3 regions of the Pseudarthrobacter sp. SL88 genome follow, and region 1 is predicted to be linked to each of the others. Evidence: riboswitches for the same ligand, from Rfam matches in the RefSeq annotation. Region 1 holds a riboswitch; each other region holds the start of a gene.

Region 1 (6,193 bases):
TGGTTCAGCTTCGAGTTGTCGATGGCGGTCTGCAGGTCCAGGAAATCCGGGATCCAGCGGCCGCTGGCTTTGATCCGTGCGGCGCGTTCCAGTGCGGCGGGGGAGAACAGGCCAAGCCACAGGCCGCCGTCGGAGGCAAAGTTCTTCTGCGGGGCGAAGTAGTAGACATCGCTCTCGGCAACATCGACGTCCAGGCCGCCCGCGGCCGAGGTTGCATCGACCAGGACCAGTGCGCCCTCATCGGCATTTGCTACGCGCTTTACCGGAGCGGAGACGCCGGTGGAGGTTTCGTTCTGCGGCCAGGCGTATACGTCGACGCCGGCCTCGGCCCGGGCAGCCGGGCGGGTACCCGGTTCGGACGTGATGATGGAGGACGCATCCAGGAAAGGTGCCTTGTTGGTGGCGGCGGCGAACTTCGACCCGAACTCACCAAAGGACAGGTGCTGGGCCTTCTTCTCCACGAGGCCGAAGGAGGCAACATCCCAGAAAGCGGTGGAACCGCCGACGCCGAGGACAACCTCGTAGCCCTCGGGCGCCCGGAAAAACCGGCTGAGGCCTTCGCGGACCGAGCCCACGAGGTTCTTGACGGGGGCCTGCCGGTGGGACGTGCCCAGGATGGTCTTCGACGCCGCGGAGAGCGCATCGATCTGTTCCTGCCTGACCTTGGATGGCCCGGCTCCGAACCGTCCGTCCCGGGGCAGGAGGTCGGCAGGAATAGTGATGCTGGTTTCGCTCACGGGTGCTCCAATGTCGGCGGGGAGGTGGCTTTAGCCGGTCGGGCGGACAACGCCGCCCGACAGTCGGCAGTGACTGCCATACAGGCCTTACCCATTCTGCCTGAACCGCCGTAGGCGCGGGAGTCGGAGCCGCTAAAGTCCAAACATTGAGACACTGGTACGTGGGCCGGCAACTATTCGGACTAAGTCAAAATAGGCTAAGCTTGCCTCCGGACTATGTCGCGCCGCATGGCGGCGGACTGTGTAGGACAACGCGGTAGGACAACGCGGAACAACGCAGGGTATTGCGCTCGAGGAGCTGAGCTGGATGACGGATCTGATCGACACTACGGAGATGTACCTTCGGACCATCCTGGAGCTGGAGGAAGAAAACATCGTTGCCCTGAGGGCCCGTATTGCCGAGCGGTTGCGCCACTCTGGCCCCACGGTGTCCCAGACCATCGGCCGGATGGAGCGTGACGGCCTGGTGGTGGTGTCCGGCGACCGCCACCTGGAGCTCACCGAGGCCGGCCGCAAACGTGCCACAGAGGTCATGCGCAAGCACCGCCTTGCCGAACGGCTCCTGGCTGACGTCATCGGCCTGGACTGGGCCTACGTCCACGACGAAGCGTGCCGCTGGGAGCACGTGATGAGCGAGCGCGTTGAGCGCCGGATCTACGAACTGCTCAACCACCCCACCGAATCTCCCTACGGAAACCCGATTCCCGGACTGGCCGCACTGGGCGGGCACCCGGAGCTGTCCTTGGCCGATGGAGCGATCAGCCTCCTTGAGGCCATGAAGACGTACGGCCCCGCCTCTGCCGTGACCATCAGCCGGCTGGCCGAGCCCATCCAGGTGGAACCCGAGCTCCTGTCCCAGCTCGACGAAGGCGGCATCCGCCCCGGAGCAGCGGTATCGCTGGAGCGTGTAGGGGACTACATTTCCGTCCGTGTTCCGGGCATTGAAGGCGCCCTGGAACTGCCTCCTGAAGTGGCTGCCCACGTGTTCGTAGCCGTCAACTGACACCGTTAAAGCCCTGCTTTTACCCCGTGGGAGCTGGATCACGCAAACATAACGGAATTGTTACTAAGGGACTTAAGCCCCTATAGTTGAACGAAAGCGTTGATACTTAAGCGTTACCTGATCTGGAGCCGAGCTCTGCCAGCGGATCAGGAGCACCAAGTCATAACTGGCAGAGGCGGGGGAACCACAACTGGCAGCGGGGGACTGCCTTGGGGTGAAGTCCGTCAGCAGCAAGCCTCTTCCAGTGAAGGAACCTTCCGGGGATTTCTCTGTGCCGCAGCTTGCTTACGGCGGACCGGGTCTGTGAACTCTCTGACCCGAATCCGACAGCTAACTTCGCAGGCTATCCAGAGAGGAACCCTTCTTGACCATGCAGACCCCCCGGGGCCGCCGACGCGCGGCCGGCCCCGCTGCTACGCCGCGTGCTGTCGAAACCGTCCAGGCTGCCGAGACCTCGCGCCCCCGCGATCTCCACCGTGATGCGCGCCGCCGTCGGGGTCCATTCCGCCAGATAACGGAATTCGCCTCGGCCAGCGGCATCGGCCAGAAGGCCGGCATCGCGCTAGCCGCCACCGGCCTGGTGCTCACCGTGACCGTTCCCGTCACCAGTCCCGTCATGGCCACTGACGCCAGCGGAACCGGTGCGGTGGCCGCCTCGTCGGTCACGCCGCAGCCCGAGATTTCCGCGGAAGCAGGCGCCCAGATCGACTTCAGCCGCTCCGCCGTCGTAACCCAGGCGGACCCTGACGGCAAGCTCAAGCAACTGCTCAGCGCCCAGTCCGCAGCGTCGGTCTCCCGTGCTGCGTCCGCCGGTAGCCTCGGGGCTCCGCTGGCCACCATGGCGACGGCATCGCCGTTCGGCTACCGCGTCAGCCCCATCACCGGCGGAACCGGCGACTTCCATCGCGGGCAGGACTATGTTGCCCAGTGCGGTACCTCCGTGATGGCTGCCGCCACCGGAACCGTGACCTTTGTGGGCTGGCACCAGTACGGCGGCGGCAACAGGGTGGTGGTGGACCATGGCAACGGCCTGGAGACCACCTACAACCACCTGTCGTCGTTCAACGTGACCGAGGGCCAAACCGTCTCACGGGGCGACGTCATTGCCCTCAGCGGGACCACCGGCGCTTCCACGGGCTGCCACCTCCACTTCGAAGTCCAGGTCAACGGCGAGGTCGTCGACCCCACCGGTTGGCTCTAGCCAAATGATGGTGGACTCTCGAATGGCTGTGACCCGCCGTGACCTGAATGTGACATTCAAACAAAACTGCTGTACCGTCTAACTCGCGTCAACTTTTCCGAAGTTGACGCTCTTGAGTGGATTGCCTAACTCTGCCACCGCTCAAGGTCCGTTCGCATTTCATCGTCTGGCAGGGGCGGGGGAACCAATTTTGGCCTTCTTGTTTCGAAGGCCTTGGGGTTAAGTCACGAAAGCTTCCTTGGAAGCCGTGTGGCCGGGTGACTCCCATCCGAATCCGACAGCTCACCTCGCAGGCATTGGGAGAGGCTACCTTCGTGTCTTCACGCCATAATGCTGCGCGCCACCGTGCGCAAACGGTTCGTACCAACCCTTTGGGCGCCGTGTCCAAGGCTGTTAGTGCCAATGCCGGGACAGTGGGTCGCCAGGCTGCTGTAGTTGCAGCCGCTTCCGGCCTCGTCCTGGGTATGGGCCTGCCGGCCGTCGCGGATACCACCGCGGGCGTCTCGGCATCCACCGAGTCGGGTTCGGCCCAGACCGCCCTTGCCGTCACCGCGGCACCTACCGCCACTGTTTCCTTCGAGCGCCCGGTCATCAAGACCACCGCCGCTCCGAAGCCGGAGCCGGTACGCACCCAGTCCACAGCTTCAGCAGCACGGGATGCCGGCAACGCCGTCACCGCAGCCGCTGACTCAACCGAAGCTGCTTCCGAGAAGCTCGCGGAGACTGTTTCCTCCGCTGCCACTTCGGGCATCGCAGCTATCGCGTACACCGGCATTGGCCACCCGTACGTGTGGGGCGGCACCACCCCCAATGGCTGGGACTGCTCCGGATTCACCCAGTGGGTCTACGCCCAGGCCGGCATCAGCATCCCGCGCGTCAACGCCTGGAACGCCATGAAGCCCACCTCCACTCCCCAGCCTGGCGACCTCGTCATGCAGAACGGCGGCGCACACGTTGGCATCTACGTCGGCAACGGCATGATGGTCAGCGCGCTCAACCCGTCCCAGGGCACCCTCCTGCACGCGGTTGCCGCTACCGGAACCTCCTCGTTCTACACCATGAACTAGTTCCCGGGGCCACAGGCCCCAGGAACTTTTTCTTTGCCCCCGCTTTTCGCTAAATCACACATCCCCGTTCGGGACGTGCCGGCGTACCCCCAAGATGCCGGCGCGTCCATAACCCCCGTGTTGCCTACAGGCCCGGGGACAACGAAAGAGAGAACTGATGACGACTCGTGCTACCGCACGGCATCGCGCCGAAGTCACCAAGACCAACTCAATCGCCATCATCGCCAAGGCTGTCGGCGGCAACGCCGGCGGCGTTGGGCGCCAGGCAGCGGTTATCGCCGCAGCCTCGGGCTTGGTCCTGACCAGCGGCATCGCCGCAAACGCAGCTGACACCAACATCCAGCGCGACTCCGCTCCTGCATCCGCCTTTGAAGTTGGATCAGCCGTTGAAGCCCCGATCTCCGCGGCGTCCACCATCAACATCTCCTTCGAGAAGCCGGCCGTCAGCACCAGCCCGGCTCCGGTGGTTGAGGCAGAGCCCGAGGTTGAGGTCCAGGAAGCCGCTCCGGCTCCGGCTGCCGAGGCCGCCACCGCCCAGACGGCTGCAGTGCCGAAGGTCACCGCTACAGTCACGGCGCAGCCAGCGTCTGCACCCCAGGCGTCTGCCAGCGGCAAGGGCGCAGCAATCCTTTCCGCAGCCTACGCCCAGCTCGGCGTCAACCAGGACTGCACGATGCTCGTCACCAACTCACTGGCTGCCGTGGGCATCAACTTCCACGACTGGCCCGCCGGTTACCTTTCCCTTGGCCGCACCGTCAGCGCTGCCGAGGCCCAGCCCGGCGACCTGATCTACTACGCCGACGGCGGCGCCGGCATGGCCCACATCGCTGTCTACGCCGGCAACGGCCAGGCTGTGCACGGCGGCTACAACGGCAACCAGACCGTGGTCTTCAGCGCCAACGTCGGTTCCGGACCGGTCTTCATCCGCGTCAACTGATCCCCCCGCGAGGGCTGGCCGGTACGGCCGCCCCTCGGAGTGAAAGGACCCCTGCCCACGCGGCCGGGGTCCTTTGCCGTTCACGGGCGGTGCGCCCCGGCGGCCGTTCCTGACGGTAGGGTGTGCCGTGATTAGCTGATCCTGCATTTCTTTGTTTACTCTTGTGGTGTCGATCCATAGCCCGGACATGCCGAGGGCAGCCGGCCCTCGTGCCCCTGACGGGTGCGGCCGTGAAGAGGTACGTGCATGCGCACTCTCGTTCTGAATGCTGGATATGAACCGCTGGCGGTTATTACTTTCCGCCGGGCGCTGGTGCTTGTGCTCACGGGCAAGGCAAGCGTGGTTGCCGAGGGCGAGGATCCCGTTGTGGGTCCGCAGGAAATCCTGGGCCGCCCCTCCGTGATTCTCCTCAACCGCTACATCCGGCCCAGATACAACCATGCCACCGCCGTCAGCCGGCGCGGCGTCCTGAGACGCGATGGGCACAAGTGCGCTTACTGCGGAAAAGCGGCGCACACGATCGACCATGTGCACCCCAAGTCACGGGGAGGGGCGGACTCCTGGGAGAACCTGGTGGCAGCCTGCCTGCGCTGCAACAACGTTAAGGGCGACCACACGCCCGCTGAAATGGGCTGGAAGCTGCGATTCGAGCCGGCACCGCCGCACGGCACCATCTGGCAGATCAAGGAACTGGAAAAGCCCACGCCGGCGTGGGACCCGTTCCTCCTGCCGGAGCGGGCCGCGTAAGGTGCGCTGTTTGTCTGGCCGGTCCTGACGTGTTGCCTGCGCTGGCCGCCTGGCCTGACCGCCTGACCGCCTGACCTGCCGAGTGCCTGGACTGTCCGAAGGGCGTCCGGCACTGGCTACGCTTGGACCATGCAAGACGACGTGCCGGCCTTTGATGCCCTCATCCTGGCGGGAGGCCGATCCTCGCGGCTGGGCGGCGTCCCGAAACAGGGGCTGCTGTTTCGCGGCACCACCCTCCTTGGCCGGGCCCTGGCTGCGGCTGAGGGAGCCCGGGCCACCGTGATTGTCGGCCCGGATCCCGGACCTTTGCCTCCCGGAGTGCTCACGTGCCGTGAAGAGCCGGAGTTCGCCGGCCCCGCAGCGGCCATCGCCACGGGCCTGGATGTCCTGGACCGGGCGGGGGCCGGCGCTCCGCACACCCTCGTCCTGGCCTGTGACATGCCCCTGGTTTCCGGGGCTGTGCGGACCCTCCTGCATGAGTTGTCCACGGGGCTTGGGGCG
Region 2 (6,193 bases), 1.4 Mb from region 1:
GCCTCATATGCGGCGAGGGCGGCCTGTCCCTGCCGGAACTCCCCCTCCACGGCCGCGGTTGTTCCCTTGAGCGAGGCCAGCTGGGCCGTGAGCTGGCCACCGTGCTGCTGCTCTTCAGCGATGTGGCGGGCCACCGCATCCTGCGCCGACCTGGCCCCGGCAAGCCTGGCTCCGGCCTCCCTGGACAGGTTTTCCCGCTCGGACCGCGCGGCTTTCTCCTGCTCACCCAGGGACGATGCCACTCTTGCGGCGGATGCCGCCCGGTCCACCAGGCCGGCTGTCTTCGCGCCCACCAGCTCCACCATGTTGAGTCCGTGGACGCTGCCGGACTCAAGGGCGTCCAGGGCGATGAAGAATCCGGCCGTGGTTGCACCCGTCTTGTACGACTGCACGGCAAGGGCGCCGATTTCCCTGCGGTGCTGCCGGAGTTCCCCGTTGGCTGCTGCTGACTGCGCAGCCAACGCATCGACCCGGCTGTTGGCTGCAGTGAGTGCCGCCTCGGCAGCGGCGTAATCCGCCGCAGCGGCAACGGCCGCCCCACCGAGCGCTTCTGAATCCGCCTGCAAACCGGCGAGGAGGCTGCCGATCCGGGTGATTTCCGCCGCTGCGCCCGCTTCAGATTTCCTGGCCTTCCGGACGTCCTCCCAGGAGGGGTACCCCTCCGGCGCGCGCCCCGAGGCCGACGCCGGCGCAAGGGCTGCCGGTCCCAGCAGTGCAAACACCAGGAGTCCCCCGAGCACCGGCGACTTCAGTTTGGTAACGAACAGGGGCATAGTCCCGTAGCCTACCGGCCTCAACCACAGGTTGAGGGCTTGCTGCTGCGGATCGTTATCCAGCAGAGACGGAAGGCACGCCGCAGCCCTAGACTGTGCCCATGGCCGGCGCCAGCACACCAAGCGCCACACCAGCCCGCCGGCCCCCTGCCCCCGGACGGACAGCAAAACCGGTAACCGTGCGCTGCTTGCTGCCGTTGCTGACCGCAGCAGTGCTGGCGGTTTCGGCCCGCACCCCACAGCAGCCCGCCCCGGCGGCGTCCCCCGCTTCCGCGGCGCCCGGACCGGTCACCATCGAGCTAAACCAGTCCCGCGACCAGTACGGGCAGCACGCCATCCTGCTCCAGCTCACCAACACCACGGACAGTCCCGTGACTGTGGACGCGGCGCGCGTCAGTTCCCCGCTGTTCGACGGGGACATCGAGTGGACGCCACCGGCGGGCGGCCTGGAGCTTCCGCCGCACCAACCCAAGAGCGTGCCCGCACAGCTCCCACCTCCGGCCTGTGCCGAGCCGGCAACGGCATCGTCGCAGGCCAGCGCCACGGTTTCCGTCGCTACGGCCGGACGGCAACCGGCAGCACTGACCCTCCCGGCCCCGGATCCCTTCGGCGTGCTGCCGCGCAACAATTCCGAGCTCTGCCTGGCCGCGGACGCCGCGAAGGTGGCCGGGCTGGCCCTGGACCAGCACCTTGAGGTGGCGGCGGACGGCCGCACCGCCGTCGTCCGCCTCCGCATCAGCCCACGGCAGATGGCCCCCGCCGGGACGCCGTCCCTCACGCTGCACAGCGTGGGCGGCACGCCCCTGCTGGCGGAGGACGGGGTTGAGCCGTGGCCGCGGGACGTGGCGGTCCGGCCGGGGGAACCCGAAACGGTCCTGGCCCTGCGGGTGCGTCCCGCCCGGTGCGATCCGCACGCCGTCGCGGACGACAAAGTGGGAACCCTGCTGCCCCTCACCGTTACCGCCGGAGCGCGGGAAGGTGTCCTGAAAGTGGCAGCCGGCGGGCTGTTGCGTGCGCAACTTTATGACTTTGTTACGTTGGCATGCCAAAACGGCTAGGACCCGCGCATCATCCGAGGTCACCGCGGCGTTCCGGAAGGCCCTGCGGAGGAGGCCTTCATCCGAGAGGACTGCCTCGCATGTTATTCAAATGTGACAATCCGGTGAACGTCGGGTTATGGTCATACACGTGTCCCTCCCAAGCGGGACATTCCCCTCAGCTTGCCGAGCCCTGCCGCTGAACCGGGATTCAATCGCTTTCCAGCTGGCAGGGACGGGGGAACCAAGTTTCCGCGGCTTCACCGAAGCCTTGGGGTTAAGTCGATATCGCCTTCCGTCCCTGACGAAGTGCGCTACCGGCCGGGCATCTCCAGCCCGAACCCGACAGCTCACCCCGCAGGCATGGGAGAGGCGATCAACCGTGTCAAAAAATTTCATCACCGCCCGTCACCGCGCTACTCCGGCCGGCTCCATCGCGCTGCAGGGCCTGGCCGTGACGGCCAAGGCCCAGGCCCGGACCTTCGGACGCCCGGCACTGGCGGTAGCCGCAGCATCGGGCATTGCGTTCGGCGTCGGAGCTCCGGCACATGCAGGCGTGACCGGCCCGGACAGCACCGAAACCAATAATGTCCAGGCATACTCGGCACCTGCCGCACCCGTAGCGGCTGCACCCGCCGCGGCTGCCGGCAACGTCCACACGGTTGCTTCCGGCGACACCCTCGGCGCCATTGCGTCCGCTTACGGGGTTGGCCTCAACGACGTCCTGGCAGCCAACGGCCTCGACGTTTCCTCGATCATCTACCCGGGCGACCAGATTGCGATCCCGGGCGCCGGCTACGCAGCACCGGCCGCTCCGGCCGTTGCTCCGGCCGCGGCACCTGTCCAGACCGCAAGCGCCGCTCCCGCCAACACCGGCATGAACCTCGGTTACGCCTCTGCAACGCCTGCGGCCACCGGCTCGGGCACCGGCGCCGCCATCCTGGCCAACGCGTACGGCCAGGTGGGCGTCACCCAGGACTGCACCGCCATGGTGGAGAAGGCCCTGCGCGCCGTCGGCAAGTCCGTTGGTGACCTGGCTCCCGGCCAGTTCTACCAGTACGGCACCGTAGTGGGCGCACCCGCCCCGGGTGACCTCGTCATCTCGGCAGGCCACGTCGGCGTGTACGCCGGTGACGGCCAGATGGTCAGCGGCGGCGTCAACGGCAGCCAGACCCAGGTGCACTCCGTCAGCTGGGTTGGTGCAGCCTCGTACGTACGGGTCGCATAGCCTGCTGAGCACGTAGCTTTCAGCGCATAGAGCTGCAAAAGGGCGGTAGCCGGGAGACCCCGGCTACCGCCCTTTTTGCTGCCTTTCCTTGTTCAGGTGCCGCAGAAGGTCATGTACGTCCCGAAGTCCTCCGGGGCGCCTTCGGCGTACCGCTCCAGGCCGGGGCGTTCGCTGTACGGCGCCGCTACCGCTTCCAGCAGCCGGTGCAGTGGTTCCAGGTCCCCGCCGGTAGCCGCGGCCAGCGCCTCTTCGACGAGGTGGTTCCGCGGAATGTACGCGGGATTGGTGCGGTCCATCAGCCCGGCGTCCGGCCCCAGCTCCTGCCAGCGTTCGGCCCATGCGTCGTACGCGGCCAAGTCCATGACCATGCCGCGGACAGGCCGGCTGTCACCCCGGGCTGCCTTGGCCAGGTTCCTGAAGAAGAGCGTGTAGTCCACGGGGCCGTCCTTGAGGATGCCGGTGACCCCGTCCACCAGGTCCGAGACCTCCTCGCCTGCTGCGGTCCCCGGCTTCCCCGCCGCAAGGCCCAGCTTGGTGGCCATGCCGCCGAACCACGCCGCACTGTACTGCCGCCGGAATCCACCCAGCGCCTCCACGGCCACCGGAACCGCTGCCTCCTGGTCTTCGTCAATTAGCGGCAGCATGGCTTCGGCGAGGCGGGCAAGGTTCCATTCGGCCATGACCGGCTGGTTGGCGTACGCATACCGGCCGCCGACGTCGATGGAGCTGTACACGGCGGCCGGGTTGAACGCGTCGATGAAGGCACAGGGGCCATAATCGATGGTTTCCCCGGAGATGGTCATGTTGTCTGTATTCATCACACCGTGGACGAACCCCACCAGCATCCACTGCGCCACAAGCGAGGCCTGTGCCGCCACCACCGCCCCATAGAGGGCGAGGTAGGGGTTGTCCGCCGCAGCAGCATCCGGGTAGTGACGGCTGATGGCGTGGTCCGCCAGCCGGCGCAGGAGCTCCGTGTTTTCGGTGGCCCGCGCATACTGGAAACTACCCACCCGAAGGTGGCTACCGGCCACCCGGGCCAGCACGGCGCCGGGCAGCATGTCATCCCGGCGTACATGCCGTCCGGTAGCCACGACGGCAAGGGAACGGGTGGTGGGGATGCCGAGGGCGTGCATGGCCTCGCTGACCACGTATTCGCGCAGCATGGGCCCGACGACGGCACGGCCGTCACCGGCGCGCGCGAACGGCGTGCGGCCGGAGCCTTTCAGGTGCAGGTCCCTCAACCGTCCGCGGGCATCCTGCAGCTCACCCAGCAGCAGCGCACGGCCGTCACCGAGGAGGGGCGAATAGCCGCCGAACTGGTGCCCGGCGTAGGCCTGGGCCACGGGCGTGGCCCCTTCCGGCACGTGGTTGCCCAGCAGGAACCGCACTCCCTCTTCCGAGCCCAGGTACCCAGGGTCGAGCCCCAGTTCTCCGGCAAGCGGTTCGTTGAGCACCAGGAGTTTGGGGTCCGGAGCTTCCTCCGCCTCCCAGGGCACCGCCAGTTCGTTGAGTTCGCGGGCGAAGCGGCCACCCAGGGCAACAGTTGATTGTGCTGCAGCGGTCATGGTTTTAACCCTATCTCCGCAGCGGCCGTTACAGGCTCCCCGCGGCGGTTCGGAAGGCGGATGCGCTGGAGGTCGTCGGCGGCGGTCACGGTGGCGCCCTTGGCGCGGGCGGACGCCTGCCGGGCCATGAGGGTGACGTCGTTGCCGTACCGGGATGAGAAATGCGTGAGGACCAGCGTCCGGGCGCTCCCATGCCCCGCCAAATCGCCCGCCTGCCCGGCGGTGAGGTGGCGGTATTCCTCCGCCAGCCCGCCGTCGTCGTCGCTGAAGGTGGACTCGGCGACCAGGAGGTCGGCGCCGTCTGCAAGGTCTTCGGCACCGTCGCACGGGGCGGTGTCCATGACGAACGCGAAGCGCTGCCCGGGGCGCGGAACGCTGACGTCGGCCAGGCCGACGCCGGCAATGGTACCTTCGCGCCGGAGGCGGCCGACGTCCGGCCCGGCGATGCCCGCTGCCGCAAGGCGGTCGGGCAGGAACGTGCGGCCCTCGGGCTCGGTGAGGCGATACCCGTATGTTTCGATCCGGTGCTTGAGCGGCCGGACGTGGAGGCCGTCCGCCACCTCACCGGCGGCGCCGTGGGGATGGAGCCTCAGGTCAAGGCCGGGAGTGCTGACGGATACCAGCGCCCGCACCACACCCTCCCCCGAGGCCGGGTAGTGCAGGTGGACCGGATGGTTGACGCCGTCCAGCACCATCCGCGACAGCACGCCGGGGAGTCCGAAGCAGTGGTCGCCGTGGACGTGGGTGAGGCAGATCCTGGTGATCTGCGTTGCCGAAACTCCGGCGTGGATCATCTGGCGCTGCGTCCCCTCACCCGGATCGAAGAGCAGCCCCTCCCCGTCCCAGCGAAGCAGGTACCCATTGTGGTTTCGGGTACGGGTGGGCACCTGCGATGCGGTGCCCAGGACCACCAGTTCACGCACGGCCGCTGCCATGGCCGGCGGCCGCCAGACCTTTCGCATAGGCCGCCTGGCCCGCGTGCTGCAGGCAGTCGGCGAGGGTACTGACCAGCCGGACGCCGAGGGTGACCGGAGGGTCCCAGTTGGTGTCAACGGTCCGGTCAAGGTCCTGGTCTGCCAGTTCCCCGAGGACCCGCATGGTCTGCCGGTGGACGGCGCCGTAGTAGTCCCCCAGCAGGCTTGCCGTGGCGCGGACCGAGTCCACCTGCTTGCTGGTGTGCCCGTAGCCGGTGTCGCGGTCCGTCAGCGGAAGGCCGAAGCGGTCAGCAAAGCCCGCGTGTGTCCAGACCTGCTCCAGGCCGGCAGCGGCGGCAACCTGTGCGTCCTCCACCCGTGCCAGGTGCCAGATAAGCCAGGCGATAGGGTTGCCGGTGCCGGCCGGGCGATGATGCAGGGCTTCTTCATCCAGGCCATCGAGCGTCTCCGTCACGGCATCGCTGATGCGCACGAAGGCATCCTGCAGGAGTTCATTGGTTTTCATATCCCCGCCTTTCAGCACCAGCGCCGTTGGCCGTGCCTAACGCTCAAGATCATTGGGGTCGAATTCGCTCAGCGGCGACCCACCGAAGTTCTCAGCGTCGTCACTGGCATCGGCCTCCAAGCCAGTGGGATCCTCGCCGAAGTCAAC
Region 3 (6,193 bases), 150 kb from region 1:
CGCAAGCAGTACGGTCTTGGCTGTGTAGCTGTCCGACGACTTGAGCGCGGTAACGCGGACGGTTGACCCGGACGTGTCTTCCGAGATGCCCAGTGTGCCACCCGTGCTGCCGCTGCCCCGTTGCCGGATGCCCTCTGATACCTGCACATCCGCTCCGACGGCGTAGGTGCGCGAAAACCCGTCCTCGCTCTTGACGGTCAGCCAGTCAGACAAAACGTCCGTGACGGTGCCCGTCTGGGAAGCCATGGTCACGTAGGAAGAATCCTGCAGGATCACATATTCGGAGTGTATGGCGGCGTTCAGCCCTGCCAGCCCTATGCCGAGACCGCCGGGGCCGCCCATGGCTCCGCCGTTCATGCCGCCAATGCCGTCCGGGGCTGTCATTCCGGACTGGCCGCCGGGCGCGAACTGGCCGCCGGGGTCCGCCTGCCCGTTGGTCCCGCTGGCGCCGCCGGCATCCTGGGTATTGTCCGCGGCTGCCACGGAGCTGTTTCCGGCGGCATAGGCCCCCGCACCAGCTGCTGCGGCCACCGCCACCACGACTCCGCCAATGATCAGCCCCTTCCTGGCTGCCCTGCCCCGGTTATCCAAAGTCCGGCCGTCCAAAGCCCGGGGCCGCCCCTCTGCCGGGTACGGCTGCGGTGCGCCCCACCCTGCCGGCTGTTCCTGCCGCTGGTCCGTGTCCGCCGTCGTACTCCCCCATCCAGCAGGCTGGCCGCTCCCGGGAGCGGCCCAATCCTGGGACGGCCTGCTCTCCGCGATGCGGGGAGGTGCCCAACCGGAAGGTGCCTGCGGGCTGTCGGGGTTGCCGGCAAAGACTTCCCACTGGCTTTGCGGGCGGGCCTGCCCCTCGGCTGCGGCGCCGGCCTGATGCGGCTGTCCACCCTGGGCCGGTTCGTCCGGGACGGCACGGTTGTTCTGCTGGTCCATTGACTGCTCCAAGGGAACGTGGCGGTCGCCTCTGCTGATGTTCCATCAGCGTCAGCCGCGTTCCTGTACCCGGGCTGTGCAGCGGGGCAGTGCTGACTGTGACATTTGGACCTTGGCGCCGACGCTGCCTCACCCGCTGCGACGCCCAGCTGGCTAGGCTGGGATTCACAGCTGGGGCACAGGTAGCCCAAAGCCCGCCTATATCGAAGGATCGGAGAGTTGTCCCATGGCCACCTCGCACTCCATGACCAACAACCTCCCCAAGCTCTCCCATCCGGACGGCTCCCCCATCCGCGCCCTGGTGGTGGATGACGAACCCAGCCTTTCCGAGCTGATGAGCATGGGCCTGCGGATGGCCGGGTGGTCCGTGGCAGTGGCAGCGGACGGGCCCGAGGCGGTGAAGCTGGCCAAGGACTTCCGCCCCGACGTCCTGGTGCTGGACGTAATGCTGCCAGGGTTCGACGGCGTGGAGCTGCTGGGCAGGATCCGCGCCTTCGCGCCGGAGGTGCCCGCCCTCTTCCTGACCGCGAAGGACGCAGTCCAGGACCGCATCGTCGGCCTGGCCGCCGGCGGTGACGACTATGTCACCAAACCGTTCAGCATGGAGGAAGTCATCCTCCGCCTGCACCGGCTGGTTCAGCGCTCAGGCGTCGCAGCCATGGACACTGCCGAATTGGTGGTGGGCGACCTGGTGCTCAACGTCGACACCCGGGAAGTCACCCGCGCCGGGGATGATGTGCAGCTGACGGCCACCCAGTTCGAGCTGCTCCGCTACCTCATGGAAAACCCCAAGCGTGTCATCAGCAAGGCCCAGATCCTTGACCGGGTGTGGGACTACGATTTCGGCGGCCAGGCCAACATTGTGGAGCTCTACATCTCCTACCTCCGCAAAAAGATCGACGCCGTCCATCCGCCCATGATCCACACCGTCCGCGGGGCCGGCTACGTCATCAAGCCGGCGGAGTAGCACGCCATGGCCACTTCAGAAGCTCCCTACGCCCGGAGTTGGCTCAGGCCGGCAACCTGGCACCTGCGCACCCGCCTGATTGCCCTGGCCATGGCCCTGCTTATCGCCATCTGCGGTGCCGTTGGCATCGTGAGCTACGCATCGATGGACGCCTTCCTGACCCGGCAGCTTGATGACCAGCTCAGCCAAGCCGCAAACCTTGCCGACAACCCCGGCCGCCCGCCGTTTGGCGGCTTCAACGGACGGGACCCCCTGGACGCCCGGGGCCAGAGAATCGGCACCGTGAACGCGAGCATCCGCAACGGCCAGGTGAGTTCCGGCGGCTTCCTCGCCTCTGACACCACCCGCCAGCCCTTGTCCACGGAGGACAAGGAGACGCTCCTTGCGCTCGACGCCAACTCCCGGCCCGTGGACCGTTCGATGTCCAGCGGTGATTACCGGCTGATCGCGGTCCAGACAAACTCCGGCGATGTCCTGGTCACAGGACTCCCCCTGGCTACCAAGGAAAGTACCCTCAGGTCCCTGGTGTGGACCTTCGTGTTCGTGTCGTTGGGCGGCCTGCTGCTGATCGGCCTCGTGGGGACCGTACTGATCCGCCGCACAATGAAACCCTTGGAACAGCTCTCCGAAGTTGCCACCAGGGTGTCTGAACTGCCCCTGGACGCCGGTGAGGTGGCGCTCGCCGTGCGGGTGCCGCCGTCGAACTCCAACCCCGGCACGGAGGTGGGCAGTGTGGGGCATGCACTGAACCTCATGCTGGACAACGTAGCCAGCGCCCTGGAAGCCCGGCAGAAGAGCGAAACCAAGGTGCGCCAGTTCGTGGCGGACGCCTCGCACGAGCTCCGCACCCCGCTGACCGCCATCCGCGGCTACACCGAGCTGATGCGGATGACGGAGGACTTCACTCCCGATGGGCAGAAATCGCTGGCCCGGGTCCAAAGCCAGTCCGAGCGGATGACGGCACTGGTGGAGGACCTGCTGCTCCTGGCGCGGCTGGATGAGGGCCAGCCGCTCAAGCTGGCCGAGGTGGACCTGACGCAGCTGGTGGTGGAAAGCGTCAGCGACGAAAAAGTCATGGCCCCGAGCCACACCTGGCGGCTGGATCTTCCTGCGGAGCCGGTGCTGGTCAACGGGGACGGCGCGCAGCTGCGGCAGGTACTCATGAACCTGCTGTCCAACGCCCGGAAACACACCCCTGCCGGAACCACCGTGGTGGCCGGCGTCGGTACGGCACCCGACGGCGCCGCCGTCGTGACGGTCACGGACGACGGCGGAGGCATTCCGGCTGACTTCGTGGACCACGTCTTTTCGCGCTTCGCCCGCGCAGACGCGGCCCGCAAGGGCAGCGGCGACCAGGCCGGCGCGGCCGTTGCCGAGGGCACCAGCGGGCTGGGCCTGTCCATTGTCCAGTCCATCGTGGAAGCCCACGGAGGGCGGGTAACGGTCACATCACGGCCGGGGATGACGGAGTTTGCGCTTCGCCTGCCGACCGTGGCCTGAATTCGCCAAGGCGACGCGCCGTCGTCGTGACGTCTGTTACCTAAATGTGACTTAAGCGCCGCTCTCCTGTACCGTCGATAGAGTGCGGTTCCCGTTCGGGCCGCATATCCGGATGACGCCAAGCTCTGCCACTTCCCGGATTTCGCTTGAACTGAGGCAGAGGCGGGGGACCCACGTCCCGGGCAACGCAGTACTGCCCTTGGGGTTAAGCCAGCACGTGTATTTGCCGTGCGGCCGGATGCCCTCATCCGAACCCGACAGCTAACTCCGCAGGTGTGAGAGGCGAAACAAACATGTCTAAATTCACGGTAAAACCGCGCCCAAAATCGGCCCCGAGCCACAGCGCGCAGCCTGAAACCCGCAAGAAGTCTTCCTTCGGCAAGCGCGCCGCGGTCCTCGCAGTCTCCGCAGCCATGCTGGTGGGCGTAGGCGCCGCAGGCCAGGCCACGGACGGCTTTTCCGGCGTGGCAGCTACCGGCTCCGAGTCCCCCGCTGCCACCGATTCCCAGATGAGCATCGAGAAGAGCGAAATCCGGTCTAACCCTGCGGCCTCGGCGCCCGCCGAACTCAAGGTGCAGCCCCAGGAGGCGGCACCGGCGCCCGCACCCGCTGCGGAACCTGCCCCGGCCGCAGCGCCCGCCCCGGCTCCTGCACCGGAACCGGCACCTGCTCCCGCACCGGAGCCTGCTCCCGCTCCCGCTCCCGCTCCCGAGCCTGCTCCCGTCGTCGCCGTCAACGATCCTGCCGGCGCACAGGCCTACGCGTCCGGCCAGCTGGCCAGCTACGGATGGGCGCAGGACCAGATGCAGTGCCTGGTCACCCTGTGGACTAAGGAATCCGACTGGACCACCACCGCCACCAACGCCAGCAGCGGCGCTTACGGCATCGTGCAGTCCCTCCCCGCCGAAAAAATGGCGAGCGCCGGCCCCGACTACCTGACCAACTACCGCACTCAGATCAACTGGGGCCTGAACTACATCAAGGAGCGTTACCAGTCCCCGTGTGGCGCCCTGAACTTCCACCTGGGCAACAACTGGTACTAAAAACCTTCACACGTTGAGGCCCTTTCGACCGGCCGCCGCCGAACCCTACCGGTTCAGCGGCGGCCGTCGTCGTATCTGCAGCCCTTCCTGCGAGGCACCAATTACCCCGTGCGTTAGGTAGCCATTTTTGGGATTGGCGCTAACGGCCACCGAGCGGTTTGGGGCTGGGACGTGCCGTTACCGTCCCGGAATGTACTGGACGGCCCAGCGGTTGCCGTCCGGGTCCGCGAAGTACACGAAGTGCCCCCAGTCCTGAACGTCCACATCGCTGACCGCCACCCCATTGTTCTTCAGGTGGTCGTGGGCGGCCTGGATGTCGCTGACCACCAGCTGCAGGTTGGAGCCGGTGCCCGGAGGAGCGTCAGTGAGGCCTTCCCCGATGCAGATGGAACACGCTGAACCGGGCGGGGTCAGCTGCACGAAGCGGATGGATTCCGACGGGCGTTCGTCGAAGTCGGCGTTGAAACCCACTTTATTAACGTAGAAATCCTTGGCGCGGTCCACATCGGACACGGGGACAAACACGAGTTCAAGTTTCCAGTCCATTGCCACAGGCTACGGCCGGGGACTTGTGCGCGGAAGGCTTGAACCTCAGCCGGCGATGCCGTACAGCCGGTCTCCCGCATCTCCAAGGCCGGGCACGATGTAGGACTTTTCGTTCAGCTTCTCGTCAATCGACGCAAGGACGATGTGCACGTTTGCCTCGCCCAGTTCCTCCTCCAGCTTGGCCAGGCCCTCCGGGGCCGCCAGCAGGCAGATGCACGTGACGTCCGACGCCCCGCGCTTGAACAGGAACTTGATGGCCTCGCGCAGGGTTCCGCCGGTGGCCAGCATGGGATCCAGAACGAAGACCTGCCGGCCGGTAAGGTCCTCAGGCAGGCGCTCGGCGTAGGTGATGATGTCCAGGGTTTCCTCGTCCCGGGCCATGCCCAGGAAACCCACTTCTGCAGTGGGGACCAGCTTGGTCATGCCCTCCAGCATGCCGAGGCCGGCGCGCAGGATGGGGACCACCAGAGGGGTGGGCTTGGTGAAGGCCGTGCCCACCGTGGTGCTGACCGGAGTCTCGATAGTGACCGGTTCGGTGCGAACCTCGCGCGTGGCCTCGTACGCCAGCAGTGTCACTAGCTCTTCGGTCAGCTGCCGGAACACGGGCGAAGGGGTGTTCTTATCCCGGAGGACAGTGAGCTTATGGGCGACCAGCGGGTGGTCCACAACGAGAGTGCGCATTGCTCAAAGCTATCATCCGGCGCTGTCCCTGCCGGAGTCCCCTACTCCGGGCTCCTGATGCCTGACGCGGCTGCCTGGATGCGCGCCTGGGTGAGTCCCGCCGCCGTGGTCCGTTCCGCCTAAGTGAGTCCCGCCGTCGTGGTCCGTTCCGCGGCCATGCGTTGCGCTGTCGTGGTGCATGGCGTCTGCGACGACATCGCGCACCACGGGACGCTCAAACGATGGCGCGGGCCCCGCGTGCTCCCGCCGCCGGATCAGATGGAACATCCGATGGGCCAGGATGACGAATCCGACCCAGGCCAGGCCCAGCGTCCAGCCGGCAATAACATCGGTCAACCAGTGGTGGCCCAGGAAAACCCTGCTCAGGCCCATGGACACAATGAAGACGGTACCCGCGGTGATGGCCGTGATGCGCGCGCTGAGGACCTGGAACTGCAGACAGATGATATACACCAGCACGCCGATCACCACCGTGGTGTTGAGGGTGTGCCCGCTGGGAAACGACGGTGAGTCTTCGTAGGGCGGA

What was found. A riboswitch is a leader RNA that binds a small molecule or an ion and turns the genes downstream of it on or off. The one in region 1 is predicted to bind cyclic di-AMP.
Region 2: linked by a shared signal. The riboswitch ahead of OVA06_RS07790 (C40 family peptidase) and the one ahead of OVA06_RS14015 (C40 family peptidase) in region 1 are both predicted to bind cyclic di-AMP.
Region 3: linked by a shared signal. The riboswitch ahead of OVA06_RS14655 (hypothetical protein) and the one ahead of OVA06_RS14015 (C40 family peptidase) in region 1 are both predicted to bind cyclic di-AMP.

Annotation. Positions count from the first base shown of each region.
Region 1 is NZ_JAPPRD010000001.1:3,101,680-3,107,872, reverse strand. It holds gene serC (phosphoserine transaminase) at 1-737, opposite strand, end outside; gene OVA06_RS14025 (metal-dependent transcriptional regulator) at 1,045-1,740, shown strand; cyclic di-AMP (ydaO/yuaA leader) riboswitch at 1,882-2,100, shown strand; gene OVA06_RS14020 (M23 family metallopeptidase) at 2,111-2,941, shown strand; cyclic di-AMP (ydaO/yuaA leader) riboswitch at 3,070-3,251, shown strand; gene OVA06_RS14015 (C40 family peptidase) at 3,322-4,008, shown strand; gene OVA06_RS14010 (NlpC/P60 family protein) at 4,166-4,945, shown strand; gene OVA06_RS14005 (HNH endonuclease) at 5,192-5,692, shown strand; gene mobA (molybdenum cofactor guanylyltransferase) at 5,822-6,193, shown strand, end outside.
Region 2 is NZ_JAPPRD010000001.1:1,689,063-1,695,255, reverse strand. It holds gene OVA06_RS07800 (lytic transglycosylase domain-containing protein) at 1-773, opposite strand, end outside; gene OVA06_RS07795 (hypothetical protein) at 953-1,831, shown strand; cyclic di-AMP (ydaO/yuaA leader) riboswitch at 2,017-2,189, shown strand; gene OVA06_RS07790 (C40 family peptidase) at 2,193-3,038, shown strand; gene OVA06_RS07785 (protein adenylyltransferase SelO) at 3,131-4,606, opposite strand; gene OVA06_RS07780 (ribonuclease Z) at 4,603-5,529, opposite strand; gene OVA06_RS07775 (mycothiol transferase) at 5,522-6,046, opposite strand; gene OVA06_RS07770 (hypothetical protein) at 6,083-6,193, opposite strand, start outside.
Region 3 is NZ_JAPPRD010000001.1:3,250,343-3,256,535, forward strand. It holds gene OVA06_RS14640 (hypothetical protein) at 1-930, opposite strand, end outside; gene OVA06_RS14645 (response regulator transcription factor) at 1,157-1,897, shown strand; gene OVA06_RS14650 (sensor histidine kinase) at 1,904-3,397, shown strand; cyclic di-AMP (ydaO/yuaA leader) riboswitch at 3,531-3,688, shown strand; gene OVA06_RS14655 (hypothetical protein) at 3,691-4,440, shown strand; gene OVA06_RS14660 (glyoxalase superfamily protein) at 4,618-4,986, opposite strand; gene upp (uracil phosphoribosyltransferase) at 5,032-5,667, opposite strand; gene OVA06_RS14670 (phosphatase PAP2 family protein) at 5,680-6,193, opposite strand, start outside.